DNA from 3 places in the Arthrobacter sp. G.S.26 genome. Region 2 is predicted to be linked to each of the others. Evidence: predicted binding sites of a transcription regulator. Region 2 holds the regulator's gene; each other region holds the start of a gene.
The links. Region 2 encodes LexA, which represses DNA repair genes until DNA is damaged. Its sites were predicted from a motif close to TCGAACANNTGTTCGA; they were not measured.
Positions count from the first base shown of each region.

Region 1: ACRB8A_RS11915 (LexA family protein) is a predicted target of LexA. The motif match lies at 6,245-6,260, and genes of this name have one in related genera.
Region 3: ACRB8A_RS09700 (LexA family protein) is a predicted target of LexA. The motif match lies at 4,130-4,145, and genes of this name have one in related genera.

Region 1 covers NZ_CP193752.1:2,608,317-2,618,737, reverse strand. Annotated here, with positions in the region: gene ACRB8A_RS11940 (ABC transporter ATP-binding protein) at 1-640, shown strand, start outside; gene ACRB8A_RS11935 (transporter) at 622-2,196, shown strand; gene ACRB8A_RS11930 (DUF3039 domain-containing protein) at 2,357-2,698, shown strand; gene ACRB8A_RS11925 (DEAD/DEAH box helicase) at 2,698-4,473, shown strand; gene ACRB8A_RS11920 (Y-family DNA polymerase) at 4,504-5,796, opposite strand; gene ACRB8A_RS11915 (LexA family protein) at 5,789-6,211, opposite strand; gene ACRB8A_RS11910 (isochorismatase family protein) at 6,315-6,953, opposite strand; gene ACRB8A_RS11905 (nicotinate phosphoribosyltransferase) at 6,953-8,281, opposite strand; gene clpS (ATP-dependent Clp protease adapter ClpS) at 8,855-9,238, shown strand; gene ACRB8A_RS11895 (DUF2017 domain-containing protein) at 9,231-9,797, shown strand; gene murI (glutamate racemase) at 9,912-10,421, shown strand, end outside.
Region 2 covers NZ_CP193752.1:1,523,625-1,534,045, reverse strand. Annotated here, with positions in the region: gene ACRB8A_RS07000 (MFS transporter) at 1-410, opposite strand, end outside; gene ACRB8A_RS06995 (SseB family protein) at 466-1,353, opposite strand; gene priA (bifunctional 1-(5-phosphoribosyl)-5-((5-phosphoribosylamino)methylideneamino)imidazole-4-carboxamide isomerase/phosphoribosylanthranilate isomerase PriA) at 1,373-2,119, opposite strand; gene ACRB8A_RS06985 (hypothetical protein) at 2,160-2,318, opposite strand; gene hisH (imidazole glycerol phosphate synthase subunit HisH) at 2,319-3,092, opposite strand; gene hisB (imidazoleglycerol-phosphate dehydratase HisB) at 3,089-3,715, opposite strand; gene ACRB8A_RS06970 (histidinol-phosphate transaminase) at 3,776-4,894, opposite strand; gene ACRB8A_RS06965 (LysM peptidoglycan-binding domain-containing protein) at 5,037-5,462, opposite strand; gene lexA (transcriptional repressor LexA) at 5,786-6,520, shown strand; gene ACRB8A_RS06955 (ATP-dependent DNA helicase) at 6,630-8,684, opposite strand; gene hflX (GTPase HflX) at 8,677-10,245, opposite strand.
Region 3 covers NZ_CP193752.1:2,136,461-2,146,881, forward strand. Annotated here, with positions in the region: gene arr (NAD(+)--rifampin ADP-ribosyltransferase) at 1-36, opposite strand, end outside; gene pcp (pyroglutamyl-peptidase I) at 89-730, shown strand; gene ACRB8A_RS09680 (DUF3090 domain-containing protein) at 789-1,325, opposite strand; gene ACRB8A_RS09685 (hypothetical protein) at 1,398-1,739, opposite strand; gene ACRB8A_RS09690 (hypothetical protein) at 2,456-3,178, opposite strand; gene ACRB8A_RS09695 (hypothetical protein) at 3,641-3,874, opposite strand; gene ACRB8A_RS09700 (LexA family protein) at 4,159-4,590, shown strand; gene ACRB8A_RS09705 (Y-family DNA polymerase) at 4,620-5,900, shown strand; gene ACRB8A_RS09710 (hypothetical protein) at 5,979-6,212, shown strand; gene ACRB8A_RS09715 (Ig-like domain-containing protein) at 6,840-7,835, shown strand; gene ACRB8A_RS09720 (hypothetical protein) at 8,573-8,800, shown strand; gene ACRB8A_RS09725 (hypothetical protein) at 8,827-8,916, shown strand; gene ACRB8A_RS09730 (hypothetical protein) at 8,967-9,266, opposite strand; gene ACRB8A_RS09735 (hypothetical protein) at 9,851-10,069, shown strand; gene ACRB8A_RS09740 (hypothetical protein) at 10,115-10,312, shown strand.

The DNA of each region.
Region 1 (10,421 bases), 1.1 Mb from region 2:
CGGCGCCGGCAAGACCACCACGCTCTCGATGGCCACCGGGCTGCTGCGGCCGGACTTCGGCACGGCAGCCGTGCACGGCGTGGACGTCTGGTCGAACCCCTTGGAAGCCAAGAAACTGATGGGGATCCTCCCTGACGGCGTCCGGCTGTTCGACCGGCTCACCGGCGAACAGCTCATCACCTACGCCGGCCTGCTGCGGGGCATGGACAGGGACGTGGTGGCCACCCGCGTGCGCGAACTGCTGGCTGCCATGGACCTGACCAAGGATGCCGGGACGCTGGTGGTGGACTACTCCGCCGGCATGACCAAGAAGATCGCGTTGGCATCCGCCCTTATCCACGCCCCGCGGCTGCTGGTCCTGGACGAACCGTTCGAAGCGGTGGACCCGGTCAGTGCCGCCAACATCCGCTCCATCCTCGACGGCTATGTGGGTTCCGGCGGTACGGTGATCGTTTCCAGCCACGTGATGGACCTGGTCCAGCGCATGTGCGACCACGTGGCAGTGGTGGCCGGTGGCAGGCTGCTGGCCGCCGGAACTGTTGACGAAGTCCGCGGCGAAGCCTCGCTCGAGGACCGGTTCGTGGAACTGGTGGGCGGCCGAAGCACAACGGAGGGGCTCGAATGGTTGCGCACCTCCTAAGGCTCAAACTCACACTGCTGCGAAACGGCCTCCGCCGGAGTCCGTGGCAGCTGGTGGGCATGGCGTTCGGTGCCCTGTACGCCCTGGGCATCATCGGGCTGCTGATTTTCGCCCTGGCGATGCTGCGGACCGAACCACTGGAGCTTGCCTCCACTGCGGTGGTCCTGGGCGGGGCCGCAGCCATCGTCGGCTGGGCCGTGATCCCGGTTGTGGCCTCCGGAACGGACATGACCCTGGACCCTGCCCGCTTCACCACCTTCGCCATCCCGCTGCGGAAGATGCTCCCGGGCCTGGCGCTGGGCGGGCTGATCGGCATCCCCGGCATCGCCACCGCCCTGGTGGGACTGTCCACGGCCGTGACCTGGTGGCGCGGGGTGCTGCCGGTCCTGGCGGCCGTGGTTGGCGCGGCCCTTGGGGTCCTGACCTGCATTGTCATCTCCAAGGTGACCACCACGGCGACCGCAAGCCTGGCAGCTTCCCGCCGCTTCAAGGACGTCAGCGCCATCGCTTTTATGGTTCCGCTGGTCCTGCTCGGACCCATCATCGCCGGCGTGACCCGCGGCATCACGGATTCCGCGGCCTTCCTGCCGGAACTGGCCCGCACCATGTCCTGGACGCCGCTGGGCGCCTCCTGGGCCCTGGCCGGGGACGTCGCGGCAGGCGACGCGGGACCGGCGCTGCTGAAGCTGCTGATCGCCGCCGCCACGCTGGCCGCACTGGCGTGGGCGTGGAAGTCCATGCTGGAACGGGCCCTGGTGACCCCGCCCTACAGCGGCGGCAGCACCAAGCGCAAGGGCGGCAAGCTGGGCCTGCTGGGCCTGCTGCCACCAACCCCCACCGGCGCCGTGACGGCCCGGGCGCTGACCTACTGGCTGCGCGACCCCCGCTACTCAGGGTCCCTGGTGGTGATCCCGCTGCTCCCGGTGGTGCTGGTGTTCACCGGCGCCCAGAGCGGGGATTTCAGCAGCCTGGCCATCCTGGCGCCGCTATCCGCTTTCCTCCTGGCCTGGTCGATCTCAGCCGACGTCTCCTACGACAACACTGCGTTTGCCCTGCACCTCGCCACGGGTGTCAGGGGCACCGCGGACCGGTTGGGCCGGGCCATGGCCTGCCTGCTGTTCTCCCTTCCCACGGTGCTGGTTTTCGCCGTGGCATATGCCGTCCTGACCGACACCTGGTATGCGTTCCCGGGGCTGCTGGGACTAACGCTGGGCATCCTGTTCAGCGGGCTGGGCCTTTCGTCTGTGGTGTCTGCCCGGTACACCACGCCCGTGCCCTTGCCCGGTGACAGCCCGTTCAAAAAGCCGCCGGGCAACGTGGGCCAGACCATGGCCGTCCAGTTCGGCGGCATGGGCGTCCTGCTGGTCCTGGTGATCCCCGAGGTTGCACTGCTTATTGCCGAACTGGTCACCGGCAACAGGATGCTGGGCTGGATCAACCTGGCCGTGGGCCTGCTGCTGGGTCTTGGACTCTTCGCCGGCGGCATCCGGCTGGGCGGAAAATGGCTTGACGCTAGGGGGCCGGAACTCCTGGCCCAGGTGGGCGTCAATAAGTAATGCCTTTCACCGGGGCCGCTGCCGCACGGCAGCGGCCCTTGGCGTCCCCGGCGCCTGTTCCAACACGCCCGGGTGCGCCGGCTGTCCCTGTGCTGCACCTGGTCCAAACGGGCACCCGGGAGGTCCCGGCGTCGAACGCCAGGCCTTCGGAAAGGCTAAGATGGAAGGCATGACTAGCATGACGGACCCTCTCGAAAACGATCCGCGGCGCGAGCTGTCCGGGGCTGGAACGTCCACGGCCACCATTGAGCGCGAGGAACTCCGCCAGGAAGTGGAGCCCGGGGACCGGGAGCGCTTTTCGCACTACGTGCGGAAGGAAAAAATCATGGAGTCCGCCCTCAGTGGCGAACCCGTTATTGCCCTGTGCGGCAAGGTCTGGACGCCGGGCCGGGATCCCAAAAAGTTTCCGGTCTGCCCCATGTGCAAAGAGGTTTATGACGGCCTGCGGCCCAGCAACGACGGCGGCAAGGGCTCCGGCGGGGACAAGGGCAACAACAAATAGTGACGGAAACCCTCTTTGGTGGCCCCACCCTGCCTCCGGCATACCCGGAACGCGCAGCCTGGGGAACCGCCCCGAAACTCCGTGCCTGGCAGCAGGAGGCCCTGGATCTGTACATGCAGGCGGCCCCCCGCGACTTCCTGGCCGTCGCAACGCCCGGCGCCGGTAAGACCACCTTCGCGCTGCGGGTTGCCTCAACGCTGATCGAGGCCGGCACCGTCAACCGCGTCACCATTGTGGCGCCCACCGACCACCTCAAGCGGCAGTGGGCCGACGCCGCCGCCAAGGTGGGCATTGCGATCGACCCCAACTTCAAGAACTCCGACGGCCAGCACGGCCGCGGCTTCGTTGGGGTGGCCGTCACGTACGCCCAGGTGGCCAGCAAACCGCTGCTGCACCGGGCCAAGACGGAGGCCGCCCGCACCCTGGTGATCCTCGATGAGATCCACCACGGCGGCGAAGCCCTGTCCTGGGGCGACGGCCTGCGCGAGGCGTTTGATCCTGCCATCCGGCGGCTGTCCCTGACAGGTACGCCGTTCCGGTCGGACACCTCACCCATCCCGTTTGTGGAATACGCCCAGGACCGCGACGGCATCCGCCGGTCGAAGGCGGATTACACATACGGTTACGGCAGTGCCCTGCGCGACCATGTGGTCCGCCCCGTGATGTTTATGGCCTATTCGGGCCAGATGCGCTGGCGCACCAGCGCCGGCGAGGAAATGGCCGCCTCCCTCGGCGAGGCCGCCGTCACGAAGGACATCACCTCCCAGGCCTGGCGTACGGCGCTTAACCCCACGGGGGAGTGGATCCCGGCCGTCCTGGCCGGCGCGGACAAGCGGCTCAGCGAGGTGCGCCGCACCGTGCCCGACGCCGGCGGCCTGGTTATCGCCACCGACCACGAGGATGCCCGCGCGTACGCCGGCCAACTGAAGCGGATCACCGGCGAATCGCCCACCGTTATCCTCTCGGATGACGCCAAGGCTTCGGACAAGATCGACGAGTTCACCGCCAGCGAGAAACGCTGGATGGTGGCGGTCCGCATGGTGTCCGAAGGTGTTGACGTCCCGCGGCTGTCCGTGGGCGTCTACGCCACGTCCACCTCCACCCCGCTGTTCTTCGCCCAGGCCGTGGGACGTTTTGTGCGTGCCCGCAAACGCGGCGAAACGGCGTCGGTGTTCCTGCCGTCGGTGCCGCAATTGATGGCGCTGGCCAACTCCATGGAAGCCGAACGAGACCATGCCCTGGACCGTCCCGAAAAAGAGGACGCCGACGGCCTGTTCAACCCCGAAGACTCACTCATGGCGGACGCCAACCGCGAGGACAAGGCATCCGACAGCCTCACCAAAGGCAAGTTCGAGGCACTGGATTCGCAGGCGTCCTTTGACCGGGTCCTGTTCGACGGCGGCGAGTTCGGTACCGGCGGCGAAGTGGGTTCGGACGATGAACTGGACTTCCTGGGCATTCCAGGCCTGCTGGACGCGGAACAGGTGGGGACCCTCCTGCGCCAGCGCCAGCACGAGCAGCTGAACCGGAAGAGCAGGTCTGCGCCCGTGCAGGCGGCCGCCCCGGCCATGCCGGACCACCGGATGCTGATGGACCTGCGGAATGAGCTGGCCAAAAACGTCTCGGCCTGGTCGGCCCGGACCGGCACCCCGCACGGTGTGGTGCACACCAAGCTGCGGACGGTGTGCGGTGGCCCTCCCGTGGCCCAGGCCAACGAGGAGCAGCTCCAGTCGCGGCTGCGGAAGCTCCAGGACTGGTTTATCGGCCGCACGTAGGCGCGTGGCGGACCGCCAGGGGTCGAGGCGTTATTTGGCTTTGACCACCGGCAGGTCATCCCAGTGCGTGGTGTACCGCGGCGTCAGCCTGTCCCGCTTGGTGGCCCACTTCGATCCGGACCTGAGGCCGCCGTGGCCCAGCCCGATGCTGGCCCGGCCGAACCGTTCCGCAACACCATCCAGGATGGGGCCCAGGGTCCGGTCCGGCGTGTCCAGGAAGTCCATCAGGGTGTCCTGGCTGCCTGCCGGACTCAGGTCCCTGACGGTGACGCCCACCCGCATATAGGGGGTGCCTTCGCGGATGTCCGGCAGCAGGCGCTGCGCCGCCCTGATGATCTCCAGGGGATCGGCGGTGGGGGAGGGGAACGCCACGTCCACGGAGTGGGCCACGACGGGTCCGCCGTTAAAGGACGAGGTCCGGGCGAAAGCGTTGAGGTTCCCGGTGACCAGCTTTTTCCGGGCAAGGCGGGCTGCTGCGCCCTGGGCGTAGACACTCAGGGCCTGCCCCACCTCCCTGACACTGCTGGCGGGAGTCACAAACGACCGGGAAAACAGGATCTGGCTGTGGCCCCGGGTTTCGTCCAGGGTGATGCAGGGGGTTCCCTGCAGTTCCAGGACCGTCCGCATCAGGACCACCGAGAAACGCTTGCGGATCACCAGGGGATCGGCATTGCGCAGGTCCCAGGCCGTGATAATCCCGACCGCGGCGAGCCGGGTGCTGTTGCGCCCGCCCACACCCCAGATCTTCTGCGCCGGAAGCTTGCGCAGCAGCCGCTCCTGGTCCGCGGGGCTGATGCTGTCCCAGTGGCAGACGCCCTGGAAGTGCGGGTTGTTCTTGGCCCATTGGTTGGCAAGTTTGGCGAGGGTTTTGGTGGGGGCCAGCCCCACGCAGACGGGCAGTCCCACGTGGCGGCGCACGCCGCGGCGGATGTTCCGGCCGGCGACGTGCTGGTCGGCGGTGCTTCCGGGCAAGGTCAGGAAGGCCTCGTCGATGCTGTAGATCTCGGTGGCCAGCGAGTGCCTGGCCAGGTACTCCATCACCCGTGCGCTGAGGTCCCCGTACAGTTCGTAGTTGCTGGACAGGCCCACCAAGCCCCAGGCCTTGGCCTGCGCCGAGATCTGGAACCAGGGTGCGCCCATGGCGATGCCCAGGTCCTTGGCCTCGGCGCTTCGGGTGATCACACAGCCGTCATTGTTGGACAGGATCACCACGGGCCGGTTTTCCAGCGATGGGTCGAAGGCGCGCTCCGCGGAAACGTAGAAGTTGTTCACGTCCACCAGGGCGAAGCACTTTGCTGCGCGGTCGGGGCCGGCTTCAGACACGGTGCAGGCACCGGGTGGCGACGCCCCACACGGCCAGGTCGACGCCGGCCGTCACCGTGATGGGGGCCAGGCCGGGATCGTCAGCGGTGAGCGTGAGCTCGTCCCCGGCAAGGTGGAGCCTGCGGATGATCAGCTCGCCATCCACAACGGCAACCACCACGGAGCCGCTGCGGGCCGTGAGGGAGCGGTCCACGATCAGTTCGTCCCCGTCGAAAATGCCGGAGGCCCGCATCCCGTCGCCCGCCACCCTGAGGATGAACGTGCTGGTGATGTCGTTGATCAGGTGCTTATTGAGGTCGATGCGGCCGGAAAAATAGTCCTGAGCCGGAGAGGCAAAGCCCACCGGCAGGAATGACTCTCCGGTCCCGGCTGCTCCTTGTCCGGCGCTGTCCGCCGGCTCCGTTGGGTAGGCCATGGTGTCCCTCCATTCCGATTCCCCCCAGTCTAATCGAACATGTGTTCGAGCCAGGCCGACGCGGGGGCGGTCCGGAGGTGAGCCTCAGGTACAGGCCGTGGGACTAGGCGATCTCGACGCCGCCCAGTTCCATCTCCGCCACGGCCTCGTCGAGGTCTTCGGCGATCCCGGCTGTCAGGGAACGGATCACGGTGACGCCGTAGCCTGCCTGGACCGCATCGAGGGCGGTGGCGCGCACGCAGTAGTCGGTCGCCAGCCCCACCACCACCACGTCCTCCACGTCGTTGCTTTGGAGCCATTCATCCAGGCCGATGGCGTCCCCGTCCGGTGCTGACTGCGGCGAATCGTTGGCCCCGGGCATTGACCCGGGCTGGCGCTCGCCGGTGGGGACAGCGTCCTCGGGGGCTAGTAGGCCTTCGAAGCCGGAGTAGGCGGCCGTGAACTGGCCCTTGCGGAAGAAGGCCTCGATGTACTCGGTGTCCAGGTCCTCGTGCAGCTCCGCCCCGCGGGTTCCCGCCACGCAGTGCGGCGGCCAGCTGTCCTTGAAGTCGGGGGCAGCGGAGAAGTGGTTGCCCGGATCGATATGCCAGTCCTGGGTGGCCACCACATGGTCGAATTGGCCGTGGTGGGCGTCGACGTATTCGCTGATGGCAACGGCCAGGTCCGCCCCGCCGGTGACGGGCAGTGCACCGCCTTCGCAGAAATCGTTCTGGACATCAACAATGATCAGGGCGCGGGACATCAGCTCTCCTCGTAAACGGTGGGGATGGCGGCGTCGCCGCGCTGGAGCCGGTGGACCACCGAGGGCAGTTCGGCCATGGAATCCGCGTGCCGTTGCCGCGCGCGCTGCACTCCCTCATAACCGGTCCAGCCGGGGAGCAGTTCGCCGTTTTTCATGAACTGCTGCAGGAGCTGGCGGTCGTTGCCGTCGTCCTCGGGCCGGTGCCCCACCCCGACCATCTCGGCGGTGGCAGTGCCGCGTTCGTTCAGCTTGCGCAGGGCATATTTACGGCCGCCTACGCTGGCCTTATTTTTGGCTGCCTTGGCGACGGAGACGAAGTTCCCGGCGTCGTCAGTGCGGCTGACGAGCTTGTAGACCATGCTCGCCGTCGGCGCGCCGGAGCCCGTCACCAAAGACGTGCCCACGCCGTAGGAATCCACCGGAGCGGATTGCAGGGCAGCGATGGCAAACTCATCGAGGTCGGAGGTGACCACAATTTTGGTGTTCACGTTCCCCAAATCGTCCAGCAGGCGGCGGACCCATTGCGCCTGGGCCACAAGGTCACCCGAGTCCAGCCGTACCGCGCCCAGTTTGGGCCCTGCCAGGTCCACGGCCGTGCGGACGGCGGTTTCGACGTCGTACGTGTCCACCAGCAGCGACGTGCCGGCGCCAAGGGACGCGATCTGGGCGTCGAAGGCGTCGCGCTCATTGTCGTGCAGGAGCGTAAAGGAATGCGCTGCGGTGCCCACGGTCTTGATGCCGTAGCGCACGCCGGCTTCCAGGTTGGAGGTGCTGTCGAAGCCGGCAATGACAGCGGCCCGGGCAGCAGCGGACGCGGCTTCCTCGTGGGTGCGCCGTGACCCCATTTCGATGCATGGCCGTCCGCCGGCCGCGCCCACCATACGGGAGGCCGCCGAGGCGATGGCACTGTCGTGGTTCAGGACCGACAGGACGTAGGTTTCCAGCATGCAGGCCTCGGCGAACGTGGCCTCAACAATGAGGATGGGGGAGTTGGGGAAGTACGCCTCGCCCTCGGCGTAACCCCAGATGTCGCCGGTGAACCGGTAGTCGGCCAGGTAGTCCAGCGTCTGCTGGTTCACCACCTTGGTGGCAGCCAGGAACTCCAGCTCGGCCGCGCCGAACCGGAAGTTGGCGATGCCTTCCAGCAGCCGTCCCGTGCCCGCAACCACGCCGTAGCGGCGGCCATCCGGCAGGCGCCGCGCGAAGGCTTCAAACACCGATTTGCGGTGGGCTGCGCCGGAATGCAGGGCAGCCTGCAACATGGTCAGCTCGTAGTGGTCTGTGTAAAAGGACGTGCGGGGATGGTCCCAGCCGGCAGAGGTGCTCACGAAAATCACTCTAGTCCCCACCGGCTCCCACGTCTCGCTGCGCTTCGCCGCGGGTCCCTCGCCGGCGTGGCCCCACCCACCGGCTCCCACGTCTCGCTGCGCTTCGCCGCGGGTCCCTCGCCGGCGTGGCCCCACCCACCGGCTCCCACGTCTCGCTGCGCTTCGCCGCGGGTCCCTCGCCGGCGTGGCCCCACCCACCGGCTCCCACGTCTCGCTGCGCTTCGCCGCGGGTCCCTCGCCGGCGTGGCCCCACCCACCGGCTCCCACGTCTCGCTGCGCTTCGCCGCGGGTCCCTCGCCGGCGTGGCCCCACCCACCGGCTCCCACGTCTCGCTGCGCTTCGCCGCGGGTCCCTCGCCGGCGTGGCCCCACCCACCGGCTCCCACGTCTCGCTGCGCTTCGCCGCGGGTCCCTCGCCGGCGTGGCCCCACCCACCGGCTCCCACGTCTCGCTGCGCTTCGCCGCGGGTCCCTCGCCGGCGTGGCCCCACCCACCGGCTCCCACGTCTCGCTGCGGGACCCTCGCCGTTGTGGGCCTATCCGGCGGAGGACCATCCTCCCCATAGAATGGACGGATGACTGTAAGCGTTGCGCCCCGCCCTGACATCCAGGAGGGCACCCGGACCGGAACAGAGGAGGCCACAGGCTCCCTGACGGCCCCGGATATCCCCTGGAACCTGGTGATCTGGAACGATCCCGTGAACCTGATGAGCTATGTCAGCTACGTTTTCCAGAGCTACTTCGGGTACTCGGGGACCAAAGCCAACAAGCTCATGATGGAGGTCCACAAAAAGGGCCGCTCCATCGTCGCGTCGGGCAGCAAGGAACAAGTGGAACGGCACGCAGTGGCCATGCACGGCTTCGGGCTGTGGGCCACGGTGGAGAAGGCCAGCGGCGGTCCGGGCGGAAAGTCCGGCAAGTCCGGCGGCTCGGGCCAGGGTAAGGGGAAACGTGGCTAAGGCATTCAAATACGGCCTCAAGGGCATCACCGGTTACCTCGAACCTGCCGAACGCGAGCTCCTGCGCAGCCTGATCGATGACGTCATCTCCATGCTTGAACCCGAGGAGCGGGCAGGGCAGGATCCGCTGGCGGCCCTGATCGGCCTCGACATGGACGTTGCCGCGCCCTCCGACCGGGCGGTCCTGCGGTTGCTGCCGGACGTTATGAAGAATGACGACGACGCGTCCCTGGAGTTCCGCCAGCTCACCGAGCGTTCACTCCGGGAAACCAAGATCGGCGCCCTCCGGGCTGCCGCCCTGGACCTGGACAAGGACGAACTGGTCCTCACCGGCGACGGCCCCCGGCACTGGTCCATGGCCTTGAACGACGTCCGCCTGGTCCTGGCCGAGCGGCTGGACATCCGCGACGAGGAGGACGCCGGGCATGTGCACCTGATGCAGGACTGGTCCCAGGCCGAGGACGTGGAAAGCTACCTGGCGCTGGTGTACAACTTCGCCACCTGGCTGCAGGAATCCCTGGTCCAGGCCATGCTGGCGTCCATGGAGACCCGCAGGTGAGCGCGGCGGCCCCGCTGTCCTGTGACCTGCCAGACATGAGTTCCAGGGCACAACATGATGGCTGAGGCTGCCGGGAAGACCTATCCTCGAATAATCATGACAACAGCCCCGAGCATGGAGCCGCCAGCGGATGCTGACCCGGTGTCCGCAGCCAGCGACCTGCCAGCCGCCGCGCTGGAATCCCGCCCCATCGGTGTGTTTGATTCCGGCGTGGGCGGGCTGACCGTTGCCCGCTCCATCATCGACCAGCTGCCCAATGAAGCCATCCTTTACGTGGGGGACACCGCCCACGGACCTTACGGCCCGCTGCCCATCGCCGAAGTCCGCGCCAACGCGCTGGGGGTGATGGACGAACTGGTGGATTCCGGTGTGAAGCTGCTGACCATTGCCTGCAACTCGGCGTCGGCCGCCGTCCTCCGGGACGCGAGGGAACGCTACACCGCCAAGTACGGCATCCCGGTGATCGAAGTCATCCAGCCCGCCGTCCGCCGGGCGGTTGCCGCCACGCGCACCGGCCGGGTGGGGGTGATCGGCACTTCCGCCACAGTGGGCTCCCGCGCTTATGAGGACACCTTTGCGGCCGCCCCGGACCTGGAGATCACCTCCGTGGCCTGCCCCGAGTTC
Region 2 (10,421 bases):
GTGCGGCGCTGGTCCCCCTCAGCGAGGATGCCCAGCGATTGGCGGACCACGCTGAAGATGGGGAGGGTGAGCAGGCCGCCCACAAACACCAGGGGCAGCAGCCACTGGTACGGGACGTGGGGCACCACGGTCCAGATGACCGCTTCGGAAACCACGGATGGTATGAGGGCCTTCCGCAGGCCCACGGTGTCCACCCTGCGGCCCCGCCACGGCGCGCCAACGGCGATGCCGATGGTCATCACGGCGGCGGCGGCTCCGGCGGCGGCATAGCCCTGGTCCAGGGTGAGGACGATGTGCAGGGTCAGCAGCACGCCGGCTGCGGAGTGGGGAATACGGGCGATCATGCCCACCAGCAGCAGGCGCCGGATGGGTTGGACGGCGAGCAACTCCCGGTAGAGAGCGAAATTCACGAAAATGATCCTTAGGTCTGCCGCAGCCTCCCGGGGTTTCCCGCCTGGCTGCCGGCTACTGTATGGCGCGCCTCAACTTGACCTCGATCGAGTCGACCCGCTCCCCAAACAATACATTCCGCGACCACTCGCCCTGGAGCCCCGCCACCAGCTGCTGTACCCCGGCAGCGTCCAGCCCGTCCGCCAGGTAGAGCACCACCTGCAGCTCGGGACCGGCGCCGCCACCGGCAAGGGTTGAGCCGTCCGCTGCGGCGGTGGACACTCCCCTGCCGGGTTTCAGCTGAAGGTCCCGGACGGCGGGGAAGGCCGCTGCAGCCTGCCGCATTTCGGTGGCCAGTTCCGCGTCCGCGTAGGACGGCGACCAGGAGTGCTGCTGGGCCAGCGCCCACAGGCCCGGTCTGCGGACCACAAAGGTGACCCCGGACCCTGGGTCAAGCACCATAAGCTCGGCGCCCTCTGCCACCGCGGACAGCGCGGCCCTGGCGGCGTAGACGGCCACCGGCCGGGCGTCCGGGTGCCAGGCCGAAAGGGCCCCGGCTGATGTGAAGGCCGGCATGGCCGTCCGTCCGTCCGCGGCCTTGAGGGTGACCAATGCCATGTCGGCCTGCTTGTCGGCGTGCAGCCCCGAGTCCGTTTCGGCTTCCTCGGCCAGCTGCGCAACGATCGGGATAAACACCCTGGCCGTGGCCAGCGAAGCCACGACCCCGGCTTCGTCGCCGGTGCCGGACCGGAGTGCCGCGACGGCGGCGAGGTAACCGGCGTCGGCAGCGCCGTCGTCGTCGTCGAAATTGTGGATCCGGGCGTCATCGCCGGCCAGGCTGCGGCCTGCCCAGGGCTGTCCGGCAGAGTCTGAGGCGCCGCCGGCCCCGGCCAACGCGGCGGCGATATGCCCGGGCAGGTGCCGGGGCGCGGGGCTGTCCGGACCGGACTCTCGGCTTGTCATGCGGTTTCCCTGTTGCGCCTCAGCGGCGGCCGGCAACGTCGAGGGCTTCGGGCAGGGTGAAGGCGCCGGCGTACAGGGCCTTGCCCACAATGGCACCTTCGACGCCCAGCGGAACCAGCGAACGGAGGACCTTGAGGTCCTCGAGGCTGGAGATGCCTCCCGAGGCGACCACGGGCTTGCCGGTCTTCTCCACCATCCGGCGGAGGAGCTCCACGTTGGGGCCCTGCAGGGTGCCGTCCTTGGTGACGTCCGTGACCACGTAGCGTGCGCAGCCGGCGTCCTCAAGGCGTGCCAGGACGTCCCAGAGGTCCCCGCCTTCCTTGGTCCAGCCGCGGCCTGCCAGTGTAGTGCCGCGGACGTCGAGGCCCACGGCGATCCGGTCGCCGAAGCGGTCGATTGCCCGGCGGGTCCAGTCCGGGTTCTCCAGCGCGGCGGTGCCCAGGTTCACGCGCGCGACGCCCAAGTCAAGGGCAGCTTCGAGGCTTTCGTCGTCGCGCAGCCCGCCGGACAGTTCCACTTTGATGTCCAGCCGGCCCACCACTTCGCGGAGCAGTTCCGCGTTGGACCCCCGGCCGAAGGCTGCGTCGAGGTCCACCAGGTGCACCCACTCGGCACCCTGGTCCTGCCAGTTCAGCGCAGCTTCCAGCGGGGTGCCGTAGCTGGTTTCGCTGCCGGCCTCGCCCTGGACCAGCCGGACGGCCTGTCCATTAACAACGTCGACGGCGGGCAGAAGTTCCAGGACCGGCAGGTCGTTTGCGGTGGTCATCAGTTTCCTCAGGGTTGGGTGACGGAGTACGCGGGCCCGGTCACGAGCCAGGCAGGGTCAGGAGATACGCGGCCACCAGCGACATCGCGGCCAGGACGTAGAACGAGACCTGGGTCCAGAGCGGTTTGGCCTGCTGGCGGAAGGACAGTGCGCCGCCCACCAGGAGACCGGCCAGGCCCATCAGGACAATGGACCACATTCAGGAATCGCCGCCGGCCGCGGGCTGGGCAGCGGTTTCGGCTGGGGTGGCATCGCTGGTTGCGGGGCGGCGCAGGGCGTCCACCCAGTTGCGCAGCAGCCGGGCTCCGGCGTCCCCGGACTTTTCCGGGTGGAACTGGGTGGCGCACAGCGGCCCGTTCTCCACCGCGGCAATGAACGGAGCGCCGTGCTCGGACCAGGTCACCAGGGGCGCCGCCATACGCGGCTGGATGATGTCGAAGTTCCATTCCTGCACCCCGTAGGAGTGCACAAAGTAGAAGCGTTCGTTTTCGACGCCGGCAAACAGTTTGGAGCCGGCCGGGGACTTCACGGTGTTCCACCCCATGTGGGGCACCACCTCGGCGGGCAGCAGTTCCACCTTGCCGGGCCATTCGCCGATGCCTTCAGCTTCGGTGCCGTGCTCCACACCGGCTTCAAAAAGCACCTGGAGTCCTACGCAGATGCCCAGGACCGGGCGTCCGCCGGCCACCCTGCGGCCGATCAGGCGGATCCCGTCCACGGCTTTGAGCTCGCGCATCACCGTTTCAAAGGCGCCGACGCCGGGCACCACCAGGCCGTCCGCGTTCAGCACGTCCCCGGGCTTGGCGCTCAGGATGACTTCGGCTCCGGCACGCTCAAGGGCGCGGACGGCGGAGCGTACGTTCCCGGAGCCGTAGTCAAGCACGGTGACGGTGGGTTTGCCCTGGGGCGACTCGAGCCGCTGGGCTGCCGAGGGGTCGATGATCGCGCCGTCCTTGAGGATCCGGCCCGTCACAGGGCGCCCTTGGTGGACGGGATGCCTTCAACGCGCGGGTCGGGTTCCACGGCCGTGCGCAGGGCCCGGGCGAACGCCTTGAACTGTGCCTCCACGATGTGGTGCGGATCGCGGCCGGCCATGACGTTCATGTGCAGGCAGATGCCGGCGTGCAAGGTGATGGCTTCGAAAACGTGGCGGGTCAGGGACCCGGTGAAGTGCCCGCCGATCAGGTGGTACTCCTGGCCTGCGGGCTCGCCGCCGTGCACCAGGTAGGGCCGGCCCGAGACATCAACAACGGCGTGGGCAAGGGCCTCGTCCAGCGGGACGGTGGCTTCGCCGAAGCGCCGGATCCCGGCCTTGGTGCCCAGGGCGGTGCGGAGGACTTCCCCGAAGGTGATGGCGACGTCTTCGACGGTGTGGTGGACGTCGATGTGGGTGTCACCGGTGGCCTTGACGGTCATGTCGATCAGCGAGTGCTTGCACAGGGCTGTGAGCATGTGGTCGTAGAACGGCACCGAGGTGTCGATGTCCGATACACCGGTGCCGTCAAGGTTGATCTCCACGAGCACTGACGATTCACTGGTGGCACGCTCCATGCGTGCGGTCCGGGACTCGGCTGCGTTCGATCCGGTGGAACTCATGGTCAAGGGTCCTTTGAGGGAAGTGGGGTGGTGGGACGGCGTGCGCCCCGTTGGTCAAGTCTAGGCGCGAAGCCCGGGCGTCCCGGCAAGGATGCTTTCCAGGGCGGACAGGAACGCCGTTGTCTCCTTCTCCGTGCCTGCAGTGACGCGCAGGTGTCCGGGGATCCCGACGTCCCTGATCAGCACGCCGGCGTCCAGGAGTTCCTGCCAGACCTGGTGCGGGTCCGTGAGGCCGCCGAAAAACACGTAGTTCGAGTCGGACGCCGCGGGCTTGAGGCCCAGCAGCTCCAGCCCGGCCACGATGCGGTCGCGCTGGACCATGATGTCCTGCACGTCCGCCATCAGGGCCTCGCGGTGCTCAAGTGCGGCAAGGGCAGAGGCTTGCGTGATGGCTGACAGGTGGTACGGCAGCCTGACCAGGCGGAGGGCGTCGGTGACTTCCGGGGCCGCCGCCATGTAGCCGAGCCGGGCGCCGGCCAGGGCGAAGGCCTTGCTCATGGTGCGGGTGACGATCAGGCGTTCCCGGCCGGGCAGGAGGGTGAGGGCGCTGGGTGTGCCCTCGTGGGCAAACTCGTGATACGCCTCGTCGACGATGACGATGGTCTGGCTGTCGGCGCCGGCTTCGTAGACAGCCTCAACCACGTCCAGGCCCAGCCCGGTTCCCGTGGGGTTGTTCGGTGAGCAGAGGAAAACGATGTTGGGCTGCAGCTCGCGCACCTGGCGGGCAGCCGATTCGGCACTGAGGCCGTACCCTTCGGCGCGTACCCCTGCGATGTATTCGGTATCCGTGCCACTGGCCAGGAGCGGGTACATGGAATACGTGGGAGGAAACCCCAGGGCGGTCCGGCCGGGGCCGCCAAACGCCTGCAGGATCTGCTGGAGGACCTCGTTGGAGCCATTGGCGGCCCAGAGGTTGGCCTCGTCCAGGCCGTGCCCCAGGTATTCCGCCAGGGCCTTCCGCAGATCGGTGAATTCGCGGTCCGGGTAGCGGTTGAGCCCGGCAGCGGCCTCGGTGACTGCTGCGCTGATGGCGGCACGGACGTCCGCCGGGACGCCATGGGTGTTCTCGTTGACGTTGAGCAGGATGGGAACATCCAGCTGGGGGGCCCCGTAGGGGGTCAGCCCACGGAGGTTGCTGCGGAGGGGAAGCCGGTTCAAACGCTCTAGCTGGTCATTCACCTGAACAGTTTAGTGGCCCTGCCCGGCCCCGGAAAATGTGACGGTCCGGGACTGCCATCCTGCGGGTGGGGTGTCCTTGTTTCCAGGCGTTGGTGCTGGTCCGAACGTGGGGACGAACAGCCCGCACACGCGTTCGAACAGGCTAGTACGTAGGGACGAAGAGCTGCTGGCCGGGGAGGACTGCTCCGCCGGTGAGGTTGTTGAGCTGCACGATGTCCGCAATGACGTCCCGCGCGTCCCGGTCCGGAGCCACATAGCCGGCAATGGCCCACAGTGAGTCGCCCGGCTGGACTGTCACCGACACCGAGGGTGTGGGGGCGAGATCCGCAACGGAGTCGGACGCTTTGGCCGGCGAGGTGAAGAAGCCGGCCAGGGAGAGCAGGACCGCTGCCAGCAGCATCAGCGGGATGCCCACCAGGACAATCCGGCCGCGCCGGGTGAGGCGGAGCGGCGGCAGGGCCTTTGAAGCCTTGGAGCGGGAAACCCCTGCACGCGGAACCTGGTGGATGGAAGCTGCGGGGTGTGCCACCACGGGAAGTGAAACCTGGGTGAGTGATGTAGCTGACATGAACTGAGCCCTCCTGGACCGTACTGTGCTGCCCGGTTGTCCTTCCCAGCAGCCACGCCCCGGCGTATCCGGTATCTTCTTCGAACGGGGCAAGCAAGGAATAGAACACATATTCGAACTTTGCTTCTTCAGTTTTAGCATCTATCAACGAACAATGTCGAGACTCGCTAGAACAAATGTTTGAAAAAGCCTTGTGGCTGGCCTAGCTTTGAACCAACGAACAACCACCTCTGAAGTTGATCACCAGGGTCTGACAATGAGGACGGGACCAACCGGCCCGGGGGCACGGACAGCCCGGTGGCAACCGAAAGGCATTGGCGAATATGGCAGCAGCAGCCGCCGGAAGCAGGGCAACCCCGCAACCGAAGAGGACCGCCAAGGGCCTGACCCCCCGGCAGAAGAAAATCCTCGAGACCATCCAGCGGTCCGTCAATGACAACGGCTACCCGCCGTCCATGCGTGAAATCGGCGACACCGTAGGGCTCGCCAGCCTCTCCAGCGTGACGCACCAGCTCTCGCAGCTGGAAAAGCTCGGCTACCTTCGCCGCGATCCCAAGCGGCCCCGCGCCATGGAAGTCCTGATGCCCCTCACGCTGGACGGCGGCGCAGCCAAAGCGGAGTCACGCCCGGCCAACGGCGCCTCTGCGGGCGGCGCAACCGTCACGGTCCTGCCCACCGCGCTGGATACGGCCATGGTGCCACTGGTGGGCCGTATTGCCGCCGGCGGCCCCATCCTGGCGGACCAGGTGGTGGAGGACGTGATGCCCCTCCCCCGCCAGCTGGTGGGCCAGGGCGAACTTTTTATGCTCAAGGTGGCCGGCGATTCCATGGTGGACGCCGCCATTTGCGATGGTGACTGGGTGGTGGTGCGCCGCCAGGCGGACGCCGTGAACGGCGACATCGTCGCCGCCCTCCTCGATGACGAGGCAACGGTCAAGACGTTCCGCCAGCGTGACGGCCACACCTGGCTGCTCCCGCAAAACACCCAGTACGAGCCCATTCTTGGTGACCACGCCACCATCATGGGCAAAGTGGTCTCGGTGCTGCGGTCCCTCTGACTGTCGCCAAACTCCTGTTCCCCCGAACTGCCGGTACGGCCGGTGGGCTGGCAGCGTCGCTGCCTGCCCACCGGCCGTACTTGTCTCCGCGTCCGGCCAGGGTCTGCAGCTAGGCGTTTTCCCGGGCCAGCCGCTCCAGGGCGGCCACAGCAGTCTTGGGATCCGTTGTGGCCCAGAACGGGGGCAGCGCCCCGCGCAGGAAGCCCGCATAACGTTCGGTGGCCAGGCGGGAGTCCAGGACTGCCACCACGCCTTTGTCCCCGGTGGACCTGATCAGCCGGCCGGCGCCCTGGGCGAGCCGGATGGCCGCGTGGGTGGCCGAGACGGACATAAAGCCGTTCCCGCCGGCCTGCGCCACGGCGCGGGAGCGGGCGGTCATCAGCGGATCGTCCGGGCGCGGGAACGGGATCCGGTCAATCACCACCAGCCGGCATGAACCGCCCGGCACGTCCACGCCCTGCCACAGCGACATGGTGCCGAAGAGGCAGGTGTCGGGCTCGTCAGCAAACTGTTTCACCAACGCGGTCATGGTGGAATCGCCCTGGCACAGGACTGTCTGTTCCAGTTTGGGCCGCAGCGCCTCCGCCGCTTCCTCTGCCGCGCGGCGGGACGAAAACAGGCACAAGGCTCCCCCGCCGGAGGCCGTAATGAGGGTTTCGAGTTCAGCCAGCGATTCCGGGGAGACCCCGCGCCCGGGCTTGGGCAGGTGCCCTGCCACGTACAGGATGCCTTGCCGCGGGTAGTCGAAGGGCGAGCCGACGTCGATGCCCGTCCAGGTGGGGGCACCTTCCCCCACCAGGCCCAGCCCACCGGCTGCGGGTTCAAACGCCGAGCCAATGGCAAGGGTGGCGGAGGTAAGGACCACGGTGTGGCCGGCAAACAGGCCTTCACGCAGGCGGCCCGCCACTGACAACGGGGCAATGTTCACCAGGACCGGGGCGGTCTCGTCTGGCGGCGAATAGCCCTGGCCGGGATCGAAGGTGCTGGCGCGGGAGAACCACACCACTTCGCGGTTGTCGCGGGCTGTCAGGAGCCGCTCACACAGTTCCAGGATGAGCATCAGCCGGGACCGCGCCAGCTGCCGCCCGCCGTCGGCCGCAGCGCTTCCGTCGGCCTTGGAATCGGACAGCGCCGCCCGGCACGCTTCACGGAGCTGGTCCACACAGTCGAGTTGTTCGTCATTGAGCCCGTTGGGCAGCAGGCCGTTGGGGACACCGTCCAGCGCCAACTCCAGGTTCCCGGCGGCGGCGTTGAGCGCATCCACGGTGATGGCCGTGTGCTTCCGGGCTCCGGAGGCGGCGGCGTGGATCATGGCAACGGACAGCTGGCCGGATACCGCGCCCGTCACCCGGTCCTGGAGTTCGTGGGCCTCGTCCACCACCACCACGTCATACTCGGGCAGCACGGCAAGGCCCTCGAACGCACTGACGGCCAGCATGGCGTGGTTGGTCACCACCAGGTCCGCCTCGGCGGCATCCTGGCGGGCCAGCTCGCTGAAGCACTCGGCGGCCATGGGGCACTTCTGTGCCCCCAGGCACTCCATGGAGGTCACGGACACCTGCCGCCACGCTTTGTCGGTCACGCCGGGAAGCAGCTCGTCGCGGTCTCCCGTGGTGGTCTTCTCCGCCCATTCACGCAGCCGGACCACTTCGCGGCCCAGCTGGGATGAGGGACCACCCATCGACGCGGCAAAGTGCGGCACGCTGGTGTCTTCGGCCAGGGAGAACAGCTGGCCCTCGGCGGGTTCCTCGGACGGGAAGCCGCCTTCGAGCTTGTGCAGGCAGGCATAGTTGGACCGGCCTTTGACCAGGGCCACTTTGACGGGCCGCTCAAGGGCGGGGGTGATCGCTTTGAGCAGGCGGGGCAGGTCGCGGCCCACAATCTGGGTCTGCAGTGCCAGCGTCGCTGTGGACACCAGCGCCGGTTTGTTGCTTTCGATGGCATGGGCGATCAGCGGGATCAGGTAGGCCAGCGATTTGCCCGTACCGGTACCGGCCTGGACCAGCAGATGGTTGCCGGTTTCGAGGGCGCGGGCCACTTGGCGGGTCATCTCGTGCTGGCCGCTGCGGCTCTGCCCGCCCATGCCGGACACCGCCCGGTCGAGGAGTTCAATGGCGAACTCCTCGCCGGGTGTGCCCGTGGCGCTCCGCCCGGTATCAGTCATTGCTGGCGAATGGTTCGAGCTCGGCCGCAAGGCCTTCCCGGACCATCACCACGGCCCGGGTACCGTTCTCAACGTGGTCAACGCTGATGATCTCGGCATCCGATTCGTGCAGTTTGCTGATCAGGTCCCCGCGGTCGTACGGGATCAGCAGCTCCAGCTTGACGCCGGGCCGCGGGATACCGTCGCTGATGGCCTGCAGCAGCGCGTCGATGCCTTCACCGGTGCGCGCTGAAACCACCACGTGGCGGGGTTCGCGCTGCTTGAGCCGCTCCACCACAAAGGGATCCGCGGCGTCGGCCTTGTTCAGCACGATGATCTCGGGGACCTTGCGCGCGTCCACCTCGGTGAAGACCTTGCGGACGGCAGCGATCTGCCCCTCGGGATCGGGGTGCGAGACGTCCACCACATGCAGGATCAGGTCCGAGTCCGCTACCTCCTCCAGGGTGGACCGGAAGGCCTCCACCAGCTGGGTGGGCAGTGACCGGACAAAGCCCACGGTGTCGGCAAGGGTGTAGCCCAGGCCGTCCGCGGTCTCCGCCTTGCGGATGGTGGGGTCCAGCGTGGCGAACAAGGCGTTCTCCACCAGGACTCCGGCATCCGTCAGGCGGTTGAGCAGCGAGGATTTCCCGGCGTTGGTATAGCCGGCAATGGCAACGGATGGTACTTCGTTACGACGGCGGTTGGCCCGTTTGGTTTCCCGGGCGGGCTTCATCGCGGCTATTTCGCGCCGCAGCTTTGCCATCCGGGTCCGGATGCGCCGGCGGTCCAGCTCGATCTTTGTCTCACCGGGACCACGTGAACCCATACCTGCGGCGGCTCCACCCACCTGGCCGCCTGCCTGGCGGGACATCGAATCGCCCCAGCCGCGCAGGCGCGGGAGCAGGTATTCGAGCTGGGCCAGTTCAACCTGGGCCTTGCCTTCGCGGCTCTTGGCGTGCTGGGCGAAGATGTCCAGGATCAGGCCGGTACGGTCGATCACCTTGACCTTGACGATGTCCTCCAGGCTACGGCGCTGGGATGGTGCCAGCTCCGCGTCCACCACCACAGTGTCCGCGCCCGTGGACATCACAATGTCCTTGAGCTCCAGGGCCTTGCCCGAGCCCAGGAACGTTCCGGGGTCCGGTTTGGCGCGGCGCTGGACCAGGCCGTCGAGGACCTCGGAGCCGGCCGTTTCGGCAAGGGCAGCCAGCTCGCGCAGCGAGTTCTCGGCATCGGCGAGGGTCCCTTCGGACCACAGCCCGGCAAGGACCACCCGCTCAAGCCGAAGCTGGCGGTACTCGACTTCGGTGACGTCCTCGAGTTCCGTGGACAGCCCTGCGGTGCGGCGCAGCGCCCGGCGTTCCTCCAGGTCCTGCTGGTCGCCGTCGTAGCTGGAATGCTCCTGCTCCTGGTGGGAGATCGCCTGGGCTTTGCCAAAGACTGCCTTCCCGCCGTCGTCCGACTTCCCGTTGCTGCCGGCCGGCACGTCCTTGGAGAGGATCCGGTCGATCACAGCCTGGATGTCGGCGGGGCTGAGGTCCGAGGCGGCGGGATCGGATCCGGGGTTGGGCTGGTCGGTCATGGTCTCCTTTGAAGATTCGGCATTTCCAGAATAGTGCCGATCGCTGTGCTGTGGTGAAGTCTCTGAGCTGGGGTGACGGCCTGCAGTCATCCATGCCTCCTGTTTTTCGCGCAGCCCCCTGGGCTGCGGTTGGCGTGCCTGCACGGGACATCATGCTTTTGCTCCCGGTGCAGGGA
Region 3 (10,421 bases), 610 kb from region 2:
GTGAAAGAACGGTCCTTCATCCAGGGGTTGGCTCACGCTTTCAGTCTAGGCATGCCGGGGGAGAGGCAGGCTGGTTAGGGTGGAACCCATGATCCTGATTACCGGCTTCGAGCCGTTCGGACACGAGAAAATAAATCCATCCTGGCTGGCTGCGCGCCGGGCAGTGGCGATCCTTCGGGCCGAAGGCCTTGCGGTGGAGGCGATGGAGCTGCCTTGCGTCTTCGGTGAATCGGCGGAGGTCCTCCGGGAAGCCATTACCCGACTGGATCCGGAGCTGGTGGTCTGCGCAGGCCTGGCGGGCGGCAGGGGACGGGTGTCCCTCGAACGCGTGGCCATCAACTGCGATGACGCCCGCATCCCGGATAACAAGGGCGGGCGGCCCATTGATCAGGAAGTTGTCCCCGGCGGACCGGCCGCATACTTCTCCACCCTTCCCATCAAGGCTGCGCTTCGGGATCTCGACCTTGCGGGCATCGACGGCGAGGTCTCGCAGACGGCAGGCACTTACGTGTGCAACCACATTTTTTACGCCCTGATGCATGCCCTCGCGGACAGGCCCGGTGCCCGGGGCGGCTTTGTCCACCTTCCGTACCTTCCAGAACAAGTCCCGCCGGGCAGCGCCGCCCCGTCGATGACGGTGGAAACGGCAGCCAACGGAATCGCCGCCGTCATCCGCGCAAGCCTGCGCACCCGAACCGATGTTGAAATGTCAGCCGGCGCCACCCACTAAGCCTTGCTTTGCGGGCTGCTGCCTATATTGCAGGACTTCCCGGTGCGCGCCGTCGGCGTCAGCCTTCGGGAACTGTGCAGGTATGCCCGTCGGCGTCCATGGGGTAACCGCAGAGCGGGCACATCGGACGGCCGGCACCCACGATTTCGCGCGTGCGCTTGGCGAACGCGCGGGCTGTTCCTACGGGCATCCGGACCAGAAGTTTTTCGGTTTCCTCAGCGTCGTCGATATCCTCGGGATCGGCGTCGGTGAGCGGGTAGGCCTCGACGACAACCTGCGCCGTCGTGGGGTCCCACCCGAGGCTCATCGCGCCGGTCCGGAACTGTTCCTGGACGGGCTCGAGCTGATCGTTGTCGACAAGTTCGATGGGAGTGCCCGTGGGGACGCTGAACGGGTTGCCGTCGATGGTGATGAGTTGGTCGAGGATTTCGTCGACCTTTTCGGCGAGCAGGGCTGACTGCTGCTTTTCAAGGGCGATGGTCACGATCTGCGTCCCGGCGCGCACCTGCAGATAAAACGTGCGCGCCCCGGGGAGGCCGATGGTGCCAACGACGACCCGGTCAGGCCAGGCAAACTCGTGAACACGTGTAGGCATGTGAATATCTTAGGCACATGGGGTTCATGGCGTCTTTCGCCCGGCGTTTTCGGGGCGTCGGCGGTTCGATGGCTAGGGGAGTACCGGGAGCATCCGGTTCATCCGCTGATGCCGTGCTTCGAATGTCCTGCGCAGCTGGCCCACGAGCAACGTGCGGTCCACCCGTGCCCCGAACGGACCGGCGAAACGCAGGGTGTCGGTATAGCGGCTCCCGGCGCCGTCGTCCACCGCAGTATGGGTGTGGTGGAAGTACCGGAAGAAGCCCCGCACCTGCTGGTCGCTGAATTCAGAACCTGGCCTGTAGGAGTCGATGAACGCCACCCACTGCACAGGGACCACGTTCTTCAGCCACCAACGGAAATGGTAGGTGCCGCCCAGTTCGCCCGTCTCGGTTGACGACCAAATGACCTGCATGGCGCCAGGCATAATCGCAATGAAATTTTGACGCTGGAGGCAGAAATCGATCACAACGTCAGCCGGCCGAGGCAACCAAGATTCCACACGTAACTCACATACTTCATCCGGTTCCTCGAGGAGCGCCAGTCCACCGATGCGGCTGCGGCCGGCGTAGGCACGTGCCGAACGTTTCTGCTCGGCAATCAACGAAACTGAGTCGGTGGCCAATGCTTCCCCCCAGCCGATTGGTCGGTACAAACCTTGATGGTGCGAGCCTACACTCAGCCTCTCTTCCGCCACATTCCCAAACTGGCCTGCGCGGGTATTCGTGGCACGGAGCGGCTCCCCGGGCAGGTCCGTCGTGCGGCTCTGGAAACAGACAAACAAGCAGTCGTTATCTTCATTGTGGACAGCGCCGCTCTAGAACTGACTATCCGGTATTGGTAGTTCACTTGGGCGACTTGTCACATGAATCATGCCGGTGCGTTGCCAATGAACTTTGAGGAGTCGATAACAACTTGAACAGTACATGGGCGTTAGCGGCGGCCGAGTACGCGTCGTCGGATTCGTGATGGGCCGGGAGTTTTCATAGCCACTTCTACTCGATTGTTCTAAACGCCGATAATCTACATTATGTCAAGTAAGACAAGAATCCTCGCATTTTTCCATGATCACCCGCGTCCAGCGACGGTGCCCTGGGCCATATACCGTGGACTTCGTGGCAGGGTGTTTCGTTAGCCGTGGGCCAGGATGGTGTCGATGAGTTGGGCCAGCTCCCGCGCGTCGTTCGGAGTGACTGCCGGTCCGGCTTTCACGGCCGTGGCTGCCAGGGTCCCTTTGATGCCTGTCATGGTCAGCGTTGTCTGGGCTTCCCCGGTGGCAAGGGTTTGCTTACCCAGGGCGGCGAATGATTGGTCTCCGGCGGTTTTCGCGGCTATTTGCTGGACTTCGGTGGTGATCTTCTGTCCGCCAAGTTCGATGGTGAAGTTGCTGCACGCGGCGGCCGCTTTTTGTGAAGCTTCCAGCTGATCGGTCATTTCCTGGGCGTTTTTGAGGGCAATGACGGTCACCACGATCGATGTCTTTTCTTCCGCTGACACGGTGGTTCCGGCAGCGTAGGTGCTGCCTTCGGGGACCTGGGCATTGCTATCGGAAAAGGCCTTGCACTCCGGCGGGGAGAACACGGCTGTTTTCAGGAGCTCTTTGGCTTTGATGATGCCCTGGTCGATCTGCGCCGCGGGAACCACCGTCAGGTCGCGGCCCTGGGCGTCCTTCAGGGTGGCCATCACGGAGCTGAGGTCTGCATCCGTGTAGGTCTTCGCAGGGCTGGGTTCCGGGCTGGCGGATGGTTCAGGTGCAGCGGAGGTTACCGGCTCTGTTCCGGTGCCTGTTCCACACCCCGCGAGGGCAAGGAGCGCGGTCAGGATAAGGGTTGTGAATGTCGTGCGCCTTTGCATGGACTGGTCCCCTTCAGTTCGCCGGCCGCCCCGAGTTTCGGGGCATGTCCCGGAGCCATATCCTGTCGATTCCTGTCCCGGACTGGTACGGCCGTGCTGCTCACGTACAAGAGCGGCCGGGCAGGTTTTAACCCCCTCCGTACCAATGCTTGCCTGACGCGATACCCACCAAGCTATGCGGCCCAATCGCAAACCGGGCACAGTAATCAGTACCTGCTTTACATTCCACCCACTACTCCCCCGGCTGGAAATCCGCCACGGGCGTGCCGGCCAACGACCAGCTGGTGCGGGACTCTTTCTCTGACCCACCTGGATCCTGAAGATGCGGGGATCGCTATGTGGTCAGCCGGTCAGTTGGGTTCCGTTTCCCCGTTTTCGACAAAGGCCCGGAGGGCTTGAGCCTTTGCCGGGCCCGGGATGCTTGTACAGGCATCAACGGGACTCATGGGCTAATTCAGAGTGCTATTTGCGTTGACGGTAGTCGTGCAGAATCCGGTCCTGCACCGAGCTTGAACAGTGCGAAGCTAACTCAGCAGCAATCCGCTTGCCTTGTCTCAGCCGGAACGCGTTCACAACCCATGGGGATGCAATCCAGACCACGGCGAGGGCTTTCGACCAAAGCGGCACGTCCAAAAACGCCACTACCCCCACGGCCAATGCCAGGAAGATGGCCACCAGGTAGGGAAAGAACCTCACCCGGCCAACTTAGCAGAACCACGCGGGCACGGGTCGCAGAGCAGCCCTGCAGGCGCCAAGCCTGCACGTCCGCGCCACGTCGCCAGTCGAATCGGGATTCCTGGGTTCCTGCCGCGCCGTGGACCTTGCTATAGGTCGGCAGTGCCCATTGGCGGGCAGATGAAGCCCTTGCGAACAGCTCAAAGCTGTCCCCCGTGGGTTCAACCCTCCCGGTCGGCACCCCGAATGTCAGCGTCCCGGCGTACACTCAAAGAGTCGAACATATATTCGAATAAAGGTGTGTTGTGAGCGTTGTTGTTGGTCCCCGCGTGATAGACGCGGGCGTGTCGTTGGTTTCGGCGTTACTCTCTCCAGTGCCGGTCGCGGCGGGTTTCCCGTCGCCGGCGCAGGACTATTTTGATGGGCGGATCGATTTGAATGCGCACCTGATCAAGGACGTCACCAGCACCTATGTGGTGCGGGTGTCCGGGGAGTCGATGGAGGGCGCGGGGATCAGCGACGGGGATGAGCTCATCGTCAACCGTGCCCTGCGGCCCACGGACGGGTCCGTTGTTGTCGCTGTCCTGGACGGGGAGTTGACGATCAAGCGGCTGCGGATGACCGCCGGCAAAGTGATCCTGCAGTCTGAGAACCCCCGCTACCCCGACATTGAAGTCCCGGCCCTGTCGGATCTGACCATTTGGGGTGTCGCGACCCGATGCCTTCACCACGTCTAGGGGCCCGGTCCGTGTCGAAGCCGGCGTTGATGCGGCATATGCCGCAGATCGCCCATGTGGATGTGAACTGCTTCTACGCTTCCGCGGAACGGGCGTTCAATCCGTCCCTGGAAGGCAAACCCGTGATCGTGCTTTCGAACAATGACGGGTGCGCAGTCACCCGCTCCCCCGAAGCCAAAGCCCTCGGTATCGGCATGGGTGACCCGTGGTTCAAAATCGCCCCCCGCGCCAAGGAATGGGGGCTGATCGCACTGTCGAGTAACTACGAGCTCTACGGCGACATCAGCTCACGGGTCATGGAGCTGCTGGGCCGGTACTCGGCCTGGCTCGAGGTCTACAGCATCGATGAAGCCTTCCTCGGCGTCAAAGGCGAACCCACCCACCTCCGCACCCTGGGCCGGGAGATAAAAGACGCCGTCCGGGCCCATATCGGGGTCCCGGTCTGTGTCGGGATCGCACCAACGAAGACCCTGGCGAAACTGGCGAACAAATGGGCGAAGAACAACCCGGGGTTCGCCGGGGTCTGCCACTGGGAATCCGTGCCCACAGCGGAACGGCAACGGCTAATGCGATCCCTACCCGTCATCGAAATCTGGGGCGTGGCCACCAGACTCACCAGACGCCTCAACGCCCTGGGGATCCACTCCATCCACGACCTCGCCGCCGCAAACCCCGTCATGATCAGGGACCGGTTCTCCGTTGTCATGATGCGCACCGTCCTGGAACTCCAAGGCAGCCCCTGTATCCCCATGGAAGAAGAACGTATCGGGAAGGAACAACTGATCTTCTCCCGTTCGTTCGCCACACCCATCACCACCGCAGCGGGTGTCCGGCAGGTCATGAGCGTCTACGGACAACAAGCCGCAGCCCGGCTGGCCAAACACGACCAACAGGCCAAAGTCCTCACCGCGTTCGCCGGGACCTCCCACTTCAACCCCCACGACACCTCCTACCCCGCCGTGTGTGTACCGCTGCCCATGCCGACCGCGGACCCGGTCCTCCTCACCAGGGCAGCCCACGCGCTGCTGCCCAGAATTGTCGACGGCATCCGCTACGCCAGAGCCGGGATCATGGTCACCGACCTGCGCCCCTCCGGAAACCAATCCCCTCTCTCCCTGTTCGAGAACCCGCACGAGGAACGCCACATCGGCACCCTCCTTGAAAACGTCACCAAACGCTACGGCCGCGGATCCATCGGACTCGGACACGGCGGGATCCGCCAAGGCCTGAACTGGACCATGAAACGCGACATGCTCTCCCCCCGATACACCACCCACTGGGACGAACTGCCCCTAGCCAAAGCCGGCTAACCACCCCCACCCCGAACACCCCACAGCACAGCACCCGTTGTCGACGTCCGCTTCACCCTCGACGGCACCCCGTTGGCGGTGAGGTACGACGGACACATCTGGGGCGTCGCCGCGGACCCTGTGCGCCGGTACGAACGCGAATCCTGGTGGGAAAACCAGACAAGAGTGCCCGCCGGCGCCGCCGTTGTTGACGTCACCATCTGGCAAGTCCAGGTCCAACTCCACGGCGGCGCCCCCTTACGGACCATGCAGCTGCGCCAGCCAGCGATGACCGACCACTGGATCCTGACCTCCATCGATGACGCCGCCTAACCCCACCACGGCCGCGGCGGTGCTGCATGGGCAGGCGGTCCAGGGCTCGGCCGCGCGCCAGTCGACACCAAGGTCCACTTCCACGGTTTGGCCGGCAGGGGACGCACCAGAGAAATTCGCGAACTGCGGTGCGTTAGGTACCACCGCTACTCAGCGTCCCGGGCCGCTGCCCCAGCCGCCGTGCGCAGCTGGTCTGTGACCCCGAGGTCTTCCTGTGGCGGGCCGCGAACGAGGAGTCAGAGTTTCGTTGCCAAGGCCGGTAGCAACGATGAAACGAAGACAGAATTATTCCTGGCAGGACGGGTCGCCTGGCCGCATGAGGTCGTTGTCCCCGGCCTCAGCGGGGGTTGAGATGGAAGCCACGGTGAGCCCTGCTGAATTTTCTCCATATAGGGGGGGGAATCAGACCAGTCCCGGACTTCGCGCAGCCGGACACCTATCGCATTCCCTGGAGCGGGCCTATTCTGTGGGTGTTGGCCACACCAGGCCTGCGGAGGTGCTGGGGCTTTCCGTGACGTTATGTCATCGGAAAAAGAGAGTCGGTACCCCATGGAGAACTCATCCAAGTCCACGGTCCCAGCAGCAGCCCGCAGCCTGCGGTATCGGATCTCCCCAGTCCTGTCATTGATGGCCGCCGCGATCATCGCGTGTGCGGGCTTCGCGGCGCCGGCGCAGGCTGCCGGCACCTACACGACGGGCCGGGCGGAGGTCACGCTGACGGCAAACGAATTTGGCTTGCCGTTCGCGAACAATCCGGTGCAGGTCGTAGCCGGCGTGGATTCCGTATTACCCAGCACCAAAGTCCCGTCCGGCACCGTCAGCCTACTGTCCGACACCACCGGCAAGGTGCTGAGCGTAGGCGATGTAAACACCGATGAGCCGTTCCTGGGCGTGACGTTCATGGACTCGCCCGCTCTTTCTCTGGGGGCGAATTACTTCAAGGCGGCGTATTCGGGCGACGCCAACTTTTCGCCCAAGACCATCAGATTCGCTATACAGGGCATCAGCGGACCAAAAGCCCAAACAGCTATCACCGTCAGTCCGGCCGGATCGTCCGTCGCTGGCCTACCCATCACCATCACGGCCCGGACCACGGCGCTGCCTTCCGGTCCGCTCACCGGACGCCCCGTTGGGGAATACATCCTGGAGATCGACGGCGTTGAGGTCGATTACCACTACATAGGGGCGGGGTGGCAGTACGTCTTTACCGTCACTAACCTGCCCGCGGGACAGCACATGTTCACCGTAAGGTACGTGGACCAGCTAGGTAATTACGGATGGTCGACGTCCGCGCCGGTGACCTACACAGTCACGCCTGCACTGGGTGCGGTGAAGACCGAGTTTCATTCCTCGCATCACGGTGACATTCCGGCCGGGACTGCTGTTACGGTCCAAGCGGTGATCAAACCCGGTGTTGTTGGCGGAGCCACGCCTTCGGGATGGGTGCAATTTTACGACTGGAACACCAAAGTAGGGTCGCCGGTGAAGCTGGTCAACGGCAAAGCGGGCTACACGCATTCGACGCTGAAGTATGGGAAGCACGTCCTTCAGGCCAGGTACCTTGGCTCCAGTTCCTATATGGCGGTGTTTACTCCGGCAAGGACGGTCATCATCGGCAGCTGATGCCGGCGCCCGGTGATGTTCTGCTGATGTGATCAGCCGGCCGGACAAACGTCCGGCCGGGATCCCTTGCGGTCTGATGAAAGGCCCGCATATGCGCATCGAATGTACACCCGCCGGCCCTGGAGAGTGACTGACACCTGAGTCGACGCGCATCACTGAGATCCGGCGATGCAGCCCTGCGGGAGACAGCAGGGATGTCAAAGCAGTCAGAAGTCGCTTGCGATGCGGTACGGCTGCCGGCCGGCGCTGGGGCTGGAGTGACCTGTCGTGGCCACTCAGGGCAATGTGTTGTCCCAATCGTCGCGCCAGTTTCCGAACATTCCAAAGTTGAGGTTGTCAGAGGGGTTATGCCGGCACCGGCCCCTTATCGGGAGGTCATTGATTCGATCCTCGTCATGAGCAACAGCGGTGTTTCGGAGTGAGGATCCACGGGAGGTAGTGGAGTCCTCTTTTGCGCTGCAGCAGTCGGCATAAGTCGTTGCTTTTGCGAGACCGGCACAGGAGCCGGCTGCTTCGGAAGCACTTTTCTCTGTCATTTGATTTCCTGAAGGAGTATGCCGACACGTTAAAACGAGGTGTGCTTTGTGGATCTGAGAAAGGTCCAGCAGTTCGGTATCCGGCTGGTACTTCCTGAGCAATATCTCTGCTTCGTGCCGGTGCAGGTCAGGGGCCTAACCGTCGTTCAGAGTATCGTCAGCCCTTACTGTTCTGCTTACGCGGTGAAGACCGATGGGACGGTGTGGTCCTGGGGCCTGAACAGCTTCTTTGGCCAACTTGGGAACGGCACCACCACCGACTCCTACGTGTCGGTCCAGGTAACGGGTTTAACCGGGGTCAGAAACGTGGTTGCCGACTCTTTCTCGGTCCACGCGGTGAAGACTGACGGAACGGTGTGGGCGTGGGCAGTAACGACTACGGCCAGCTCGGGAACTTCAGTCCCAATCTATCCACCATTCCCGTCCTAGTCTCGCAGCTGGCGGGCGTTGAGAACATGACCACCGCCTACGAATCGGGATACGCGGTAAAGACTGATGGGGGCGTATGGGCCTGGGGTCACAACGACCGCGGTCAATACGGCTAGGCGACGGCACCACCACAGACTCGAGTGTGCCGATACACGTGGGCTGAGCTCTAATAAAAAGGGAAAGCTTTGTTCTCGATTAGATCAATTCTCACAATACGTCGTTTGTGAGTGCTGCCGCCGACAGGTTCCCAGCTTCTAAGTGAGACCCCTTTTCTTACAAGGCCACGTAGCAAGGCGACGCCACATACCGTGGAGCCATGACGAAAGAAGAAATAGCCCTCTGGGTTCAGGTTGCCGCCGTGGTCGCGGCCGTCGTAGCCGCGATAATTGCGTTGGTCATTTCCGCGCTGGATCGCCGGAATGCGAGACAGATAGCCGCGGAAGACCGGCGTATAGCGCTGGAGCATGATCAGTTGCTTTTCGAGCAGTCAGAGTTGCTGCGCTTGCTCCAAAACTTGCGCCGTGGCAGTCATACTGACGCGGACCTATGTTGAGGTCTCCCCCTTTACTTATGAGACACGGGGAAGGCCATCAGGTCTGCCGCGATCGCCGGCGATTGATCAGGAGGCTCGTGCCAGCCGGCTGTACTGCCCAGGACGGCCGCGGGTAATCGTCCTTCCAGCTCTGAACGATCAACTGAATAGGACTCAGAATTCTTTGTAGATCCGAAGCGAAAAACGAAATCCCTCCAGCCTGAGGCCGGAGGGATTTCGTAGAGCAGTGAAACATCCGCTCATCACCCAGCGTAGTGGGCAAGGGACCGGTTAGTAGTGGAGTTCGAAGTCCAGGTCGAGATCTCTGTTCTCGGTGAATTCGCGCCAGGGTGGGCCGTTCGGTGCGGTGCAGAGACTGGTTAGGCCTCCCGGTCAGCCGTGGCGAGAAATTCGAGCGGAGGCGCCTACAAGACATTGCGAAAGAAATACGAAAGGAAGCTCCACCGGCATGAACTCTCCGGGATGATGAGCGTCAGGCTCTCTACAGATTGAGGCGCATGTTCACAGGCAAGGGCAAACCAGACAGCAACCGGTCCCGGGCGAGGAAAGTCGGGCTTGGCTACTGCGTTATGGCCGTCGTTTCCTGGGTTTTGGCCGTCTACGTCGGCATTGAAAGCTCAAACTGGTTCGTTCTTCTCATCCCAGCTGCAGTGACCCTCGCCGCAGCGGGATACATCTACGTCAATGAAAGAGATCACCGTGATGCGCCACGGTGAGGCCCCGAAACATCTGCCACGCTATCCGTTCAAGGAGGAGTTTTGATGCTGCCAAAGTCGAATCGTGACCGGAGCCGTCTCATCGCTGCTGGTTTCGGCGTCAGTGCCTTGGTGTTCATGATCATTGGCGTGTTCATTGCTCTCAGCCAACAAAACTGGCTCGTCTTCTTCCTCGCACTCGGGATAGCTGCATGCGGGGCCCTGTACCTCTATTCGCAGGAACGTGGCCACAAAGAGCCGTAACCCGCGACAGCAAACAAGACCACGAAAGCAGGGGCGCCTGAAGTGCTCGCCACCATCTCGGGTAGAGAAGCATTCCGCGATGCAATGCAGACAGAGATCATCGGACCCG